Regions from separate parts of the Paenibacillus sp. PastF-3 genome, predicted to be linked through region 1. Evidence: riboswitches for the same ligand, from Rfam matches in the RefSeq annotation. Region 1 holds a riboswitch; each other region holds the start of a gene.
The links. A riboswitch is a leader RNA that binds a small molecule or an ion and turns the genes downstream of it on or off. The one in region 1 is predicted to bind cyclic di-AMP.
Positions count from the first base shown of each region.

Region 1 (3,407 bases):
TTTACGGCTGAAATCAAATGAGGAAGACGGTATTACAGCTCTAGATATTCGAGAGGCACATGAATTTAATGAAGCCTTTGAGAAAAATCGTTAGTGTCACCCAAACTCATAAATAAACGCCCGTGCGCAGATAGTGAACTATCTTCAGGCACGGGCGTTTTTAGTTGCTTTGGTAGTTACTTTTTCTCTGCGAGCCAGAGGGCGACGTTTGCAATCTCCTCAGGGGCTAGCTTTTCTTTAAAGGAAGGCATTTGACCGCGTCCTTTAGTTACAATACTGTAGATTGCTTCAGCATCATGTTGACCGCCTTCGTTTTGAAGACTGGGTCCAACTCCACCTTGAAGCTGATCGCCGTGACAGGTAATACAGCTGGCTTTCACGGTTGCTTCCGCCTTTGCTGCATCCAATTGGACTTCCGGCATCGTCGGCTTATTCTGTTCAGCTACCTCTTCTTTACCTGGAAGTGTAAACATAAGTACTACCGCAAAGGCACAGGCGGCAAAAAACAAACCGCTCATGATCCATTTCTGCATCCCAGTTCGTCCCTTCTATGTAAGCTGCTCCCTACATTATAGCTCAAGGTGAAGCGTTATCATAGGGTTTGTGACAAAAAAATGAACGACAATGCCATCAAATCATTGAAAAATATGGAATTTAATATTATTTGTCATAGACCATGCAATAAAAAGGTTTGTTTCCTGTGGGGGTTAGGCGCTCATACGTATCGGTAATCGTAAATCCACACTTTTGGTAAGTTCGGATCGCCCGCTGGTTCCAGGTCAATACCTCTAGATCAATCTCACGCTCAGGATAACGAATTAAGGCTGCTTGCACGATTGCATCCATGAATGTTTTGCCTAGACCTTGACCGCATAGATCAGGGCGCATGCCAATTCCCAAGCGAACAACACCTTCCATTGGAAACAACTGCGCGAATCCACATAAAATCCCTTGCCCATTTAATATGGAGACATATTGCTCATTACGTAGCTGAGGGTCACCGAACTCGATTCCAAGAGCCTGCATTTGCTCCCATGGCATCCAGCCGTAAATATTATAAGGGGCAGTGTAATCCCAGTTGCAAATCTCTTCCGCGTGACTGGTCTCCATAGGCGCTACATGAAACGTAACAGAGGAATTTATCATAAGGTTAAGGACCTCCTTTCACGGGGGTTGCTTTAAAATATAAGAAAGTATACTAATTATATACAAAAATAGGCTTGGTCGACTCAGAAATTTATGAGATTATTGTTTTACAAATTCTGAGAGGGGTAAATACTAAATAAGACAAAAAACAAGCTCTTCCCCAAGAATCAACATCTTGGAAAAGAGCCTATGTACGATTTACTTATTGAACATCATCATTATCTTCTGTCTCAGAAGCAACAGAATGATAAGCATCCGTGCTCATAATGCGTTTAGCGCCGATGTAGCGTTTCACGTAGTAGCTATCACTCAGGGAGCTAATCGTTACACCGCGTGAGGAAGATGCGTGTGCAAACTTGCCTTCACCGACATAAATACCGACATGGGAGACACCCTTGCCACTTGTATTGAAGAATACAAGATCTCCAGATCTTAAATCATCTTGGGAGATAGCAGTACCCATTTGAAACTGGGAACCTGATTGGTGTGGTAGGTTAATACCAATTTTATCAAATACATACATTGTAAATCCGGAGCAATCAAATCCATTTGTGGAGATGCCGCCGGATACGTACTTAGTTCCGATGGTCTTGTCGATCACTTTATCCATTTTGGAATCCGCGAAAGCGCTTCCTGCTCCAATGGTGAAAATAATGGAAAAGCTAAGTACTGCTGCTGCTAGCTTCTTCTTCAAAAGTTTATACCCCTTCCGGATGCCTACGAGGTTAGCTTAAGGGTTCGGTTGAAGGTCCCCTATGACCCCTCTAAAAATGGAGGTCAATTCACCCAAAGTTGGTTCCCCCGTTTTCCTAATAGTCAGGAAACTCGGCTGATACTGTTGATTAGGAATAGCTTGTAATCAATACATGACAAAACCTTTGTAAATAACAACTTAATGATTACAAAAATGTTACTAAAATCTTACTGCAGTTATTGTAACAAACAGAGTGCCGCTTGGCAATCGTTTTTAACATAATCATGCAGAAAAATTCGTTTTTTTAAAGACAAAATGCATATGTAAGCGATAATATTAAACTAATTTTTATATTTATTGAAATTTTTATCAAATAAAATTGTTTAAAGTCTGTTCTAGAGGTGTAAAGAATATAATGAGGCAAAAGAAAACCTGGATTCGATTAAGTCAATAATCAAACCCAGGTCCTATATAATGTAATTGTGTGGTTTAGTTGTGGCGAAGTATTAATCGTAGGCTACAGCTTGATATGAGGAAGTACTCATTACTCTTTTAGCACCAACGTAGCGATTGGCCCAGTAGGACTGGCTAAGTGAAGTGATGGTTACGCCATATGAAGATGATGATTGTGCGAATTTTCCGTTTCCAACATAAATGCCGACATGGGATACGCCGTTGCCCAATGTGTTAAAGAAAACTAGGTCACCTGAACGCAACTTGCTTTTGGCTACAGGAGTTCCAACATTATATTGAGCTTTTGAAGTACGGGGCAAAGAAAGACCCACCTTCTTGAATACATACGTAGTAAATCCAGAACAGTCAAACCCGGCAGTGCTAGTGCCTCCGGTTTTATAGGCAACTCCAATTGTCTTTGAAATAACACTGTCCATCTTAGAATCTGCAAAGGCACTTCCTCCACCAATAGAGAACGCCATCACAAGTCCTAGCGCCGCAGCGACGCATGCTTTTCTTAAATTCTTCAAAAAAATTGTACCCCTTCCAATGCCTGTGAGGTTAGCTTAAGGATTCGGTAGAAGTTTCCCTATGATCCCTGCAAAGCGAGATCAATTCACCCAAAATATGGTTCCCCCACTTCCTGGTGCCAGGAATTCGGCGTTTTATGCACCAGATAGTGACTTATCGACAAAACTACGATAAATACATGAAGTTATGTAGAAATCGTTTCAAATGATTACAAACTTGTTACCAATGGAACAGGACTTATTGTAACAAAGTCTTTATGATTTTGCAAATCGACATAATTTTCTATAACGCGAAAGAGTCCCGGCTCCTGATTGAGGAACCGGGACTCTTATATTATGTGCTGTAAGACCTTGAATTATTGTGGGAATGCTTTACTGTGCCATAGATGATATTGTGCTGAGATTCCCCACATTTTGAAGAGTGTAGAAGGCAGGGGTGAGATTTGACGGATAATCAGCGCCGGTAGGCCAGGGCAGAAGAGACCCGTTAGTCCGCATATTAGCAAAAGAACCAGACCTGCTGCACCAAGTAGGATTGAAATGCCTATTGCTGGAATCAGCGACTTCAAGCAAATGAATAGGGA
Region 1 is NZ_JARXWM010000032.1:24,884-28,290, reverse strand. It holds gene M2444_RS32725 (4a-hydroxytetrahydrobiopterin dehydratase) at 1-94, shown strand, start outside; gene M2444_RS32720 (c-type cytochrome) at 177-533, opposite strand; gene M2444_RS32715 (GNAT family N-acetyltransferase) at 661-1,146, opposite strand; gene M2444_RS32710 (C40 family peptidase) at 1,349-1,840, opposite strand; cyclic di-AMP (ydaO/yuaA leader) riboswitch at 1,846-1,987, opposite strand; gene M2444_RS32705 (C40 family peptidase) at 2,347-2,775, opposite strand; cyclic di-AMP (ydaO/yuaA leader) riboswitch at 2,829-2,966, opposite strand; gene M2444_RS32700 (hypothetical protein) at 3,180-3,407, opposite strand, start outside.

Region 2 (3,407 bases), on a different contig from region 1:
GTAATTCCAAACATCGCCAGCCGCTTGTACAGCTGCTTGCCATTACAATATCCGATTCCAAGCAAATTACCAAGTGCCATACGTCTTTCAGCTGCCCGAGGGTGTACAAGCATTCCAGCGGCCATTAGATCATCAAGTCCGATTAAAGCAGGTGCTCCTTCAAAAGAGGTATGTACATTCCGCAGCGCATGACGAATCGCCTCTGGAGAAGCGTTCTCCACACCGATATCTCCTTTGCGGGTTGCGTCCTTCTCCGGAATGAAGGCATGCTTGCAGCCCGGCACCTTTGCAGACACAATCTTGCGGATTCGTTCTCCGGCGTGATCCGGGTCCGTAAGAATAATCACCCCTCTACGCTCCATAGCAAGCGCGATCTTCGCAATTACGGTCCGGTCTACAGCCGAGCCCCCTGTTTCGATCGTATCTGCTTCTACAGCGCGTTTAACAGCGACGGTATCACTCTTACCTTCGACGACAATTAGTTCCTTAATCATATCTCTGACTCCTTCCAAAAAAAGCAAAAAAGAAGAGGTTTCGCTCCTCTTCTTTTGGTTAAAGAATGTATAAGTGATGAGCGGTTGCTCTGCGATCAACGAAATGATCATCTGGCGTTCCTTAACGGTTATCATCACTATAGCTTATCAAAGAATAATTTGCAAAAGCTTCAGCCTAGTTTAACTCCGGCTTCACAGGTCCAATCACATAAACGGTTCGCGATTTACGACCGAAATTACGAACATGGCTCAGTGAATCGTAGTAGACATCTACTTTATTGCCCTTAATGGCACCGCCAGTATCTTCTGCTCGGCGGAATCCAAGTCCCTCGATATATACCCACCAGCCAATAGGAATTACATTCGGGTCTACAGCAATTGTGCGACCTTCCGTTACGCGTGTTCCGGAAGCCGTTTTGGTACCTATACCTGCCTCTTCTGACGAATAAGCTGTCATGGAGACATTCTTAATCATCTTCTTGTACTCAAAGTCTACGCCAGCCTTGCTTGTGACGTTATTAGTCTTGGCGCTAACTTTAGCCGTTTTTGAAGTGGTGTTTGATTTGGAAGTTGTTGTAGTCTTAGCTACAGCCGGCTTAGGAAGTGCTTTGGTACCAACGGCAATAATCTTATCTTTCGTTACCGTTTGTACTTCCTTACCAATCATGCGCATAGAGGCCAGTTCTCCGTCTTGGTAGATCTTTTCAATATGCTGAATCATGACGCCTGGTTTGCCTGCCTGTGCCACTCTAACTGTTCCCACAGTAAGGGAGGGGTCTGCTGTCTTGATGACTCTGAAGGGTAAGTTAGTTGTTCGCTGTACGGTCTGTTTGTTGATGCGAACAATCTTAACCTCCATGTTTGCAGAAATGGTGGTGTCTAACGAAGGGAAAATCTTATCATGACCTTCTAGGGTAATGCCCATTTTCTCAATTGCTTTACCAATTGTATCCTCGGTCGTATATAACGTTTTTGTTGCTCCATCCGCAGTAAGACTAATTTTCTGCGCACGATTGATAACGACACGGTCACCGTCTTTTATTTCATCACTCAGACCTAAAGATAGTTCATCATGCGGCTGTAGCGAAATTTGCTCTTTCTCCAACACATCACCAAGAAGCGCTTCCCGCGTTTCAAGCGTCTGTGTTTGCCCGTCTATTACTAAAAATAATTGTTTGTTACTTTGACCGTGTACGTACAGCAGAATAAGTAACGCGATAACGACTGAAATCACGCCTGCAAGTAAAAGTACGCGAGTATTTACTTGCTCCCACCGTAATGCGAAAGACCTGCTGGATGACTGCGAATCATGGGATACTTCTGGTTGGAATACGCCCATTCTCTCCATCCTCCTTACATAGCCCCGTCGTCAATTGTATATCATGAGGACTGAATTCCTTTGACGAAACTATTTGAGATTGTCACAGGACACGCACGTAATAACTTAGCGTCTCCTGCTCATGGATCGCCTGCTCGGCACAGCTACTCCCACCCCTGTTATATAACAGTATGTGGGTAACATTCTATTTATTCAAAAATAAAAAAGCCTAAAAAGAGTTCAACTGAGGACTCTTTCGTGGCTTCTCCAATATCAGAATAGAGAATGCTTGTGCACGAGGTTGCCTCTCTTACTTGCGCTTACGGGGTTAGCTGTCGGGTTCGGACGAAAGAGAGACGCCCTATTTCAGGTCACCCGCTCATGGCGGTTGCCCTTAAATTCACCCCAAAGACCACGTGAAGAAATCAAATACTGTCCTACGGCACGTCTAAACCGTATTTTAAATACAGGCATGCGGCAGGTCAATATTGGTTCCCCCGTTCTCCATACGGAGACTCAGCGAGACGATCCATGAATATATGGCTGTCACTGTAACACAGCTCACATCACTGAAAAGATGATATCCTGTTTTGATGCATGTTGTAAAGGACGATTCAACCACGTTTAAGCAAAAATATGGTTAAAATATTGTAATATTCAGCCGTTTTTATATTAAAAAAGTTTAATATATCGGCCATTCTCTATTTTTCGCCTGTTTTTCTCCCGTTTTCACTCAATCCCAAATCGTTCCAGTGCGTTCGCATACGTTATTTTAGCCAATTCTTCCCATGTTAACCCTTTAATTTCAGCTGCTGCCTCTGCTACCAGCTTCACATGAGCGCTCTCATTTCGCTTTCCGCGGAAGGGGTGCGGAGTCAAATATGGAGCATCGGTTTCGATCAATAATCGGTCTAGAGGGGTCTGCGCAAGTACTTCTTTTGGCACTCTTGCATTTTTGAACGTAATAGGTCCTCCAAAGGATAAATGAAAACCAAGATTCAAGCACATCTTAGCTGTTTCCCAGCTTCCAGAGAACGAGTGCATTACGCCTCCAACCTCATTTGCTTTTTCCTCCCGTAAAATCCGTACAACATCCTCATGGGCATCACGATCATGAATACAAATCGGCATATTCAGTTCGCGGGCTAGTCCAATTTGCTTGCGAAAAACTTCATGCTGCACATCCTTGGGAGAAGTATCCCAGTAATAATCCAGTCCGATTTCACCGATCGCCACCACTTTCTTATGACTGCATAGAGAAGCGATCCAATCGAGATCTCCATCTTTCATATCAATCGCATCCTGAGGATGCCAACCCACTGCCGCATAAATATAATCGTAAGATTCCGCCAGCTTCATCGTTGAGGGAATCGTCTCCCGATTAAATCCGATATTAATCATCTTGCTGACTCCTGCTTCTACAGCACGAGCGATAACTTCTTCGCGATCCTCGTCGAATTGAGGCGCATCCAGATGCGTATGTGTGTCAAACAGATACATTTTAACCTTCACTCCTTGTCAAAAATGCTATATTTTTTTGTATTATTTTGCAAAAATCTCTGCAATAGAAGAAGGCAATCGTGTAAGCACTTTTC
Region 2 is NZ_JARXWM010000030.1:11,450-14,856, reverse strand. It holds gene rnmV (ribonuclease M5) at 1-494, opposite strand, end outside; gene M2444_RS32110 (3D domain-containing protein) at 670-1,833, opposite strand; cyclic di-AMP (ydaO/yuaA leader) riboswitch at 2,115-2,344, opposite strand; gene M2444_RS32105 (TatD family hydrolase) at 2,542-3,312, opposite strand; gene M2444_RS32100 (HD domain-containing protein) at 3,355-3,407, opposite strand, start outside.
Region 2: linked by a shared signal. The riboswitch ahead of M2444_RS32110 (3D domain-containing protein) and the one ahead of M2444_RS32710 (C40 family peptidase) in region 1 are both predicted to bind cyclic di-AMP.

Region 3 (3,407 bases), on a different contig from region 1:
CCCCAAATCGGTCAGGAATGCACCTGCGGTTGGCACAAGGATAATGAATGGATGAACAAGGATCGCAATGGCAATCAGCTTCATCTCCTTGGCCTCTATCTTCCGTCCGAGAAACTCCGGTGTTCTACCAACCATCAATCCACATAGGAAGACTCCCATGATGGCATACATCAGCATATTAATTAGTCCGACACCTTTCCCACCGAAAACATTGTTGAGCATCATCAGTGCAAGAGGCGTAATGCCTCCCAGTGGCGTCAGCGTATCATGCATATTGTTAACACTACCTGTTGTAGCTGCGGTTGTTACTGAAGTAAACAAGGAAGACTGCGGTATGCCAAAGCGTACCTCTTTCCCTTCCATACTACCTTGTGAAGATTCAATTCCCAGTGCATTGATCGCAGGGTTGCCCTTTGATTCTGCATAAAAGTTCAGGCTTAATAGCAGTACGAACAAGGTCATCATCGCAGTAAAAATCACCCAGCCCTGACGTTTGTTCTTCGCAAACAATCCGTACATATAAGGTAGCGAAGCCGGCAGCATCCACATGGAGAGAATCTCCAGAACATTCGTAAGTGGATTAGGGTTCTCAAAAGGATGTGAGGAATTAGCCCCGAAGAAGCCGCCCCCATTCGTGCCCAAATGTTTGATCGATTCCAAAGAAGCGACTGGCCCGATAGCAATTTGTTGGGTTTGCCCTTCCAGAGTAGTGACCTCAAGCGAAGGCTTTAGCGTTTGCGGCACATGCAAGCCTACCAGCACCAATGAAACTAACAAAGCTAGTGGAATGAACACACGAATATGTGCTTTGACGAAATCCTCGAAGAAGTTCCCGACTGATTTCTGGCCTGTGATCCCTCTGACAAAAGCAACCGCAACAGAAAATCCGCTCGCTGCAGACGTAAACATCATCATCGTGATGACAGCCATTTGTGAAAAATACGAAAGACCCGTCTCCCCGCTATAATGCTGCAGGTTCGTATTGGTCATAAAGCTGATCACCGTATTGAATGAAAGCGTCTGTTCCATATCTGTAATTCCATTCGGATTTAGCGGTAATCCTCGCTGTAATCTAAGAACAATATAACTGAAAGTAACGAGTACGATATTCGTTAAAACAAAGCTGAGCGCATACTTCTTCCAGGTCATACCGTCCCGTTGTTTCAGGCCGATCAGCTTATAAATTCCTTTTTCCATACCTCCAAACCATCGATCCGTACGGTTCGGTTCATTAGAAAATACATGATATAAATATGTGCCCATCGGCTTAACCAGCAAGATGAGAATCACAATTACAGCAACAATTTGTAAAATGCCCATGAATGCCCCTCCTTAAAATTTCTCCGGATGAATCAATGCGTAAACCAGGTATACAAATAGCAGTAGGGTAACAGTGATGACTAGAATCACAGCTTATCCCTCCCTGTATCGTCAACTACACTAGCGCACCAGCGCATAAATCCATAAAATAACCCGTAAATTACAGCTAATGAAGCCACCATATACAGATCCATCATATCTCCCGCACTCCTTCTTTTATCCTTAATGAGGTGATTTATCGATCAGAAAATCAGCATCACCACTGTGGGAATAGATTACATAACTTGCGCCAAGTCTTTTATAGACCAATCTAGGATTTATTGAGCTTGTGATTACAAAAATCGGCTGTGTCGTCCAAGTGCGGCACATCTGAATATAGCGGCAGCATAACGTAAAGCTGCTCTCGAACAGATATACCCGGCCTACCGGGAACGGCGGGCGAAACCAAGTATTCTGATGGCGGGTATCTACTAGAACAACTTGCTCAATCCCCATCTCTTCAAGTAGGGACTTCTCAGGCAAGTTGTTGGTCAATCCGGCCATCTTAATGCCTCTGAATTTTAGAAGCTTAATAAAATGTTCTCCTGCCTTCGTTGGCGCACATACCAGTACATATTCATTCTGATCTGTCATCTCTTATTCTCCTCAAATGCTTTGCTTGTAAGATCAGAGCTTGATCACCCTGGTCTTGAAAGAAAAGCTACCGCTAATGATGAATATAACGACCTCTTTGTGAGGTTTTCCATAAATGCTTTGCTTAAAAAAGCACAGCAAAAAGCCACAAAGGATTCTCCTCTGTGGCTCGCTAGCGGTCACATTGCACTCATCCTCTCTCCATACGCTTACGAGGTTAGCTGTCGGATTCGGGCGGTGAGAGTCGCCCTACCTGTAGAGGATGCGAGCACACTCGCATCCTCTACAGGATTCACCCCATAACCGGCTTCCGACTCTCACATCGTCTGCCGATTGTTGGTTCCCCCGCTTTCCTTATCGGAAATTAAGCGGATCAAATATTCGATTGTTGTATTGAAACAGGAGTAATCATACCCTTATGCAGGAAGTATTGTAAAACCTGATTGATGCCAAAATAATGCAAATTAAAAACTATTTTCGCATTGGAGAGCGCTTACTTGATATCCAATCTCTCTATATCTCTTGTTTACTCGAATTTGAATCGATTAGCGAAATACGGGCGTACCACGTGATTTTATTCACTACGATTGGACGAATCCCCAAAAATCGCCTTTATAGGTAAGGAAATAAGAAAGCGAGATTAAGCGAGCAAGAGGCTCGATAACTCGCAATAAATACCTATTTGGTTCCCTTTTTCGTCGCAGTCGGCAGGATATGGATAAAATCGCGCTCAAAAGAACACTTTCTGTTTTTACAGAAACACCTTGAAAAGAGTATGATTCGGGTTGAATCTATTTCACAAAATACATTCAACGCTGAGTTCCTGCCTTTGCAGGGAACGGGGGAACCATCAGGCCACATGGCCTACTTGGGGTGAATCCGAAGGAGACTGTTCAAGTCTCACATAGGTAGGGCGACTCTCACCGTCCGAATCCGACAGCTAACCTCGTAAGCGTAAAGAGAGAGACCCTTGATCCGCCACGCTTTGGCACAGGTGTGTGTATACCTGTATTCCAAAACCGCAGCAGAGGTCCTCCTCTTGCTGCGGTTTTTGCGTTACCTGAATCTATAGGGTGATAGCATGCTGGACGGGGTGAAAGGAATGAAACACTATTATTGGGGAACTCAGCAAGGGCTACTGGAGCCGATAAGTCTAAATTATGTTTGCTTTGGAGCGTTGTGGTTCGAAGAGGATCATCACAGAACTATTGTCGGCTATGCTTTTGGTCAGAAGCAGATTGAATCACTTCGCCATTTCAGCAGCCCATCTACCTGTGAATACTGTATGGACCGAACAATTATATACGAAATATATAAAAATATCCGAGAAAAGCAACAGCTGCAGGATTGGTCAGCACACCAACGATTTCCGTGGCTCACCGCTTTTAAGGAACCGTGGAAAGATGTTGAAGTCGGTTGGTACGTAATGAGATCCCGCAACACCTTTCCCTTAC
Region 3 is NZ_JARXWM010000016.1:115,996-119,402, forward strand. It holds gene kdpA (potassium-transporting ATPase subunit KdpA) at 1-1,320, opposite strand, end outside; gene kdpF (K(+)-transporting ATPase subunit F) at 1,333-1,410, opposite strand; gene M2444_RS25805 (hypothetical protein) at 1,543-1,953, opposite strand; cyclic di-AMP (ydaO/yuaA leader) riboswitch at 2,144-2,334, opposite strand; cyclic di-AMP (ydaO/yuaA leader) riboswitch at 2,757-2,922, shown strand; gene M2444_RS25810 (hypothetical protein) at 3,056-3,407, shown strand, end outside.
Region 3: linked by a shared signal. The riboswitch ahead of M2444_RS25805 (hypothetical protein) and the one ahead of M2444_RS32710 (C40 family peptidase) in region 1 are both predicted to bind cyclic di-AMP.

Region 4 (3,407 bases), on a different contig from region 1:
ATATTATAGGTGCTGATCATCATGATTACAAAATAAGCTGAGCTTAGGAATATTCCGCGCTTAAAGGAAGTATGTTCTCTTCTAAGTATGCTGTAGATGAGTGCCAGAATTCCTAAAGCTAAAGTAGGCAGACCGTAGCCGAATAAAGTAAGCTTTTCTGCGAGAGAGGTCTGATCCTTTACATAGGAGGTATGCCAGGCTGGAGCGGTGAATCCTGCTTTAAAGCTGGATACCTGTTCGCCAGTGAAATCGAAATAATAGTGTAGTAAGGATTCGCCAACCTGAACGGAACGATCTGTATACACAAGCCCATAGTTTCCCGTATTTGATTCAATTTGCAATTTGGCGGGATTCACCCCCCGTTCCTGAAGCCAAGGTCGGGCAAGATTTTCTTTTTGGGCTAGAGACAAGTCAGTTCCCTTGTCCTCTTCTTTTGCACTAGTGGATACATTGCTTGGTGACCCTGCAGATGATCCTTCTACTCCTTGTTTGAAGGCGACAATCACGCCAGTATACATATTGAGGTCAACGGTGATTAGCGGCTCTTGTTCCGCTGAAGGACTAAGTGTTACACGGAAAATGTCAAAAGGATATCGTTGATCCAGCTTCTTCTTTGTATAGTCCTCCAAAAGCTTCTCGCGGGACATATAACCATAAAAGGAAGAATCCGTATCATAGAGTACATTCCACTGATCATTTGGTGCTTTGGTGTAGTTTAGCTTTTGTTCTGCAAATGATATCGCTTTGTCGCGGGCTTCCGCCTTGCTGATGACAGTAGTATCTTCCCCCACGGGGCTATTTAGCACTGAGGGAGCAATCTGAAACATAATAAATAGAATAAGACCGATAATGCCCGAGATGATGAGCCTCTTGGAGAGGGCACGTTGCTGTAAGGGCTGGCCGACGGGATTCATGTAACGCCTCCTTGTAAATTGACAATGTTATGTTCCATTATAGTATTAGTGCCATGATAGTTACAAAAATCATCGTACATTCTTTTTATGGGTAATAGAGATATTATAGAATAGGTATCTGAATATATACCATGAATTTAAAGTGATCATTTCTTCATTTTTCATGAAAATCGATGCAATTGCAGGGAAAACACGGAAAAGTGATGAGAAAAGGTACTCCTACTGGTACATCCTCTCCAAACCGCATTTTTCATATGAATCACCATTAATAGTGTCTTTGTGATTTATCGAAATAACATATATAATTTGTATGCAATTGTATATAGCCGAATTTCAGGTGAAAACGGGGGAACCACAGGAAGTAATGAAAAGATGAGTATACACCATAGGCGGTGTCTTTATTCATCAGGGGTGAATTTCGTTCTAGGAACGAATAGGGCAGCCTGCACAGTCCGAATCCGTCAGCTAACCTCGTAGGCTAATTTACTGCAGGAACCAAGGGTAGCATTGGTTTTCCAGTGCTTTTTTTGTTGGAATTCTTTAAATTTAGATAAGAGGGTGACGTAGTGGCTTCACAGTTTCGCAGGGTTTCTGAATCAAAGTTTCTGAAGCTTTCTCCGCCTCAGATTATGGTGCTTGGTTTTGCATCGATCATTCTGATTGGAGCCTTGCTGCTTATGCTTCCCATTTCGAGTACCAGCGGGAATGCTGTGAGTTTTATTGATGCGTTGTTTACTGCAACATCGGCCACCTGTGTGACAGGACTTGTGGTGCTGGACACCGGGACGACATTCACCATTTTTGGGAAAACCGTAATTATGGTGCTTATCCAGGTTGGTGGCTTAGGGTTTATGACAATGGCGACCTTATTTGCCATGATGATGAAACGCAAAATTTCCTTGCGGGACAGACTGATCCTTCAGGAAGCCATGAACCAAGGCTCTATGGAGGGGATTGTTCGACTGATCCGTAGAGTACTTATTTATTCTTTGGTCATCGAAGGCTGTGCAGCGGTGCTTCTGTCCTTACGCTGGGCGTTTGATATGCCACTGGGAAAGGCCATTTATTTTGGAATATTTCATGCGGTGTCTATGTTTAATAATGCTGGATTTGATATTTTCGGGGATTTCCGGAGTTTAACCGATTATGTATATGACCCGCTTGTGAACATCGTGGTGATGTTTCTGATTGTCTCTGGCGGGATTGGTTTTATTGTCATGTCGGATCTGGTGGAGTTTCGTGTCAAACGTAAATTATCTTTGCATAGCAAAGTTGTACTCTCCACCACGGCAGGGCTTATTCTTATCGGCGCTTTGGTTATTTTTATATTCGAATTTACAAATCAGCGCACTCTGGGTAATCTGAATTTTGGCGGCAAAATATTATCGGCATTCTTTCAGTCTGTATCGCCCCGAACCGCTGGCGCCAACACGGTGGATATTGCCGGACTGCGGCAAGCCTCACAGTTCTTTATGGTTATCCTTATGTTTATTGGTGCATCACCGGGCTCAACGGGTGGCGGGGTCAAGACTACGACCTTTACCATTATGATTGGTGCAGTAATCGCGATGCTGCGCGGGCGTGAAGATGTTGTGCTGTTCCGTTACCGATTGGCGCAGGAGCGTATCTATAAAGCGTTGACGTTAACTTTACTGGCTTTACTATTGGTCCTTTCTGTATCAATGTTACTGTCCACAACAGAGGATAGTAATTTCTTAGCAATATTATTTGAGACGACCTCAGCCTTTGCTACGGTGGGACTAAGTATGGGGCTTACACCTGAACTGTCTGTTATCGGCAAGATTCTGATTTGTCTGACGATGTTTGCGGGTCGCCTAGGTCCATTAACATTAGTGTATGCGCTAGGACCAAAACAGGGTAAACCATTGTATAAGCACCCAGAAGGTAAAATAATTATTGGATAGGAGTTAATCCGAAATGAAAGCACAGCAATTTGTAGTAATCGGCTTAGGCCGCTTCGGTTCAAGTCTTGCGCTTGAACTGATGGAAATGGGCTACGAGGTGCTCGGCATCGATCACCAAGAGGAGCGCGTGGAGGATATGAGCGATCATCTGACGCATGCGGTAGTGGCTGATGCTACAGATGAAGGAATTATGCGCTCGCTTGGCGTACGGAACTTTGACTGTGGGATTGTTGCGATTGGTGACAATATGGAACGAAGCATTCTGGCGGCGATATTGTTAAAAGAGATCGGAGTCAAGCAAGTAGTAGCCAAGGCGATCTCGATCCTTCATGGTCGTGCGTTGTCTAGGCTGGGTGTGGACAGGGTTATTTTTCCAGAGCGGGATATGGGCATTCGTGTAGCGCATCAGCTCGTGACACCCAATTTGCTGGATTATATTGAACTTTCCAAGGATTATAAAATCGTCGAGCTAACCGTTCCGTCTTGCATGAACGGGAAAAGCTTATCAGATTTAAATACAAGAGCAAAATATGGCTGCAGTATTGTTGCCCTGAACCGGGAAAGTGGA
Region 4 is NZ_JARXWM010000010.1:154,364-157,770, reverse strand. It holds gene M2444_RS20255 (CPBP family intramembrane glutamic endopeptidase) at 1-914, opposite strand, end outside; cyclic di-AMP (ydaO/yuaA leader) riboswitch at 1,229-1,410, shown strand; gene M2444_RS20250 (TrkH family potassium uptake protein) at 1,544-2,839, shown strand; gene M2444_RS20245 (potassium channel family protein) at 2,853-3,407, shown strand, end outside.
Region 4: linked by a shared signal. The riboswitch ahead of M2444_RS20250 (TrkH family potassium uptake protein) and the one ahead of M2444_RS32710 (C40 family peptidase) in region 1 are both predicted to bind cyclic di-AMP.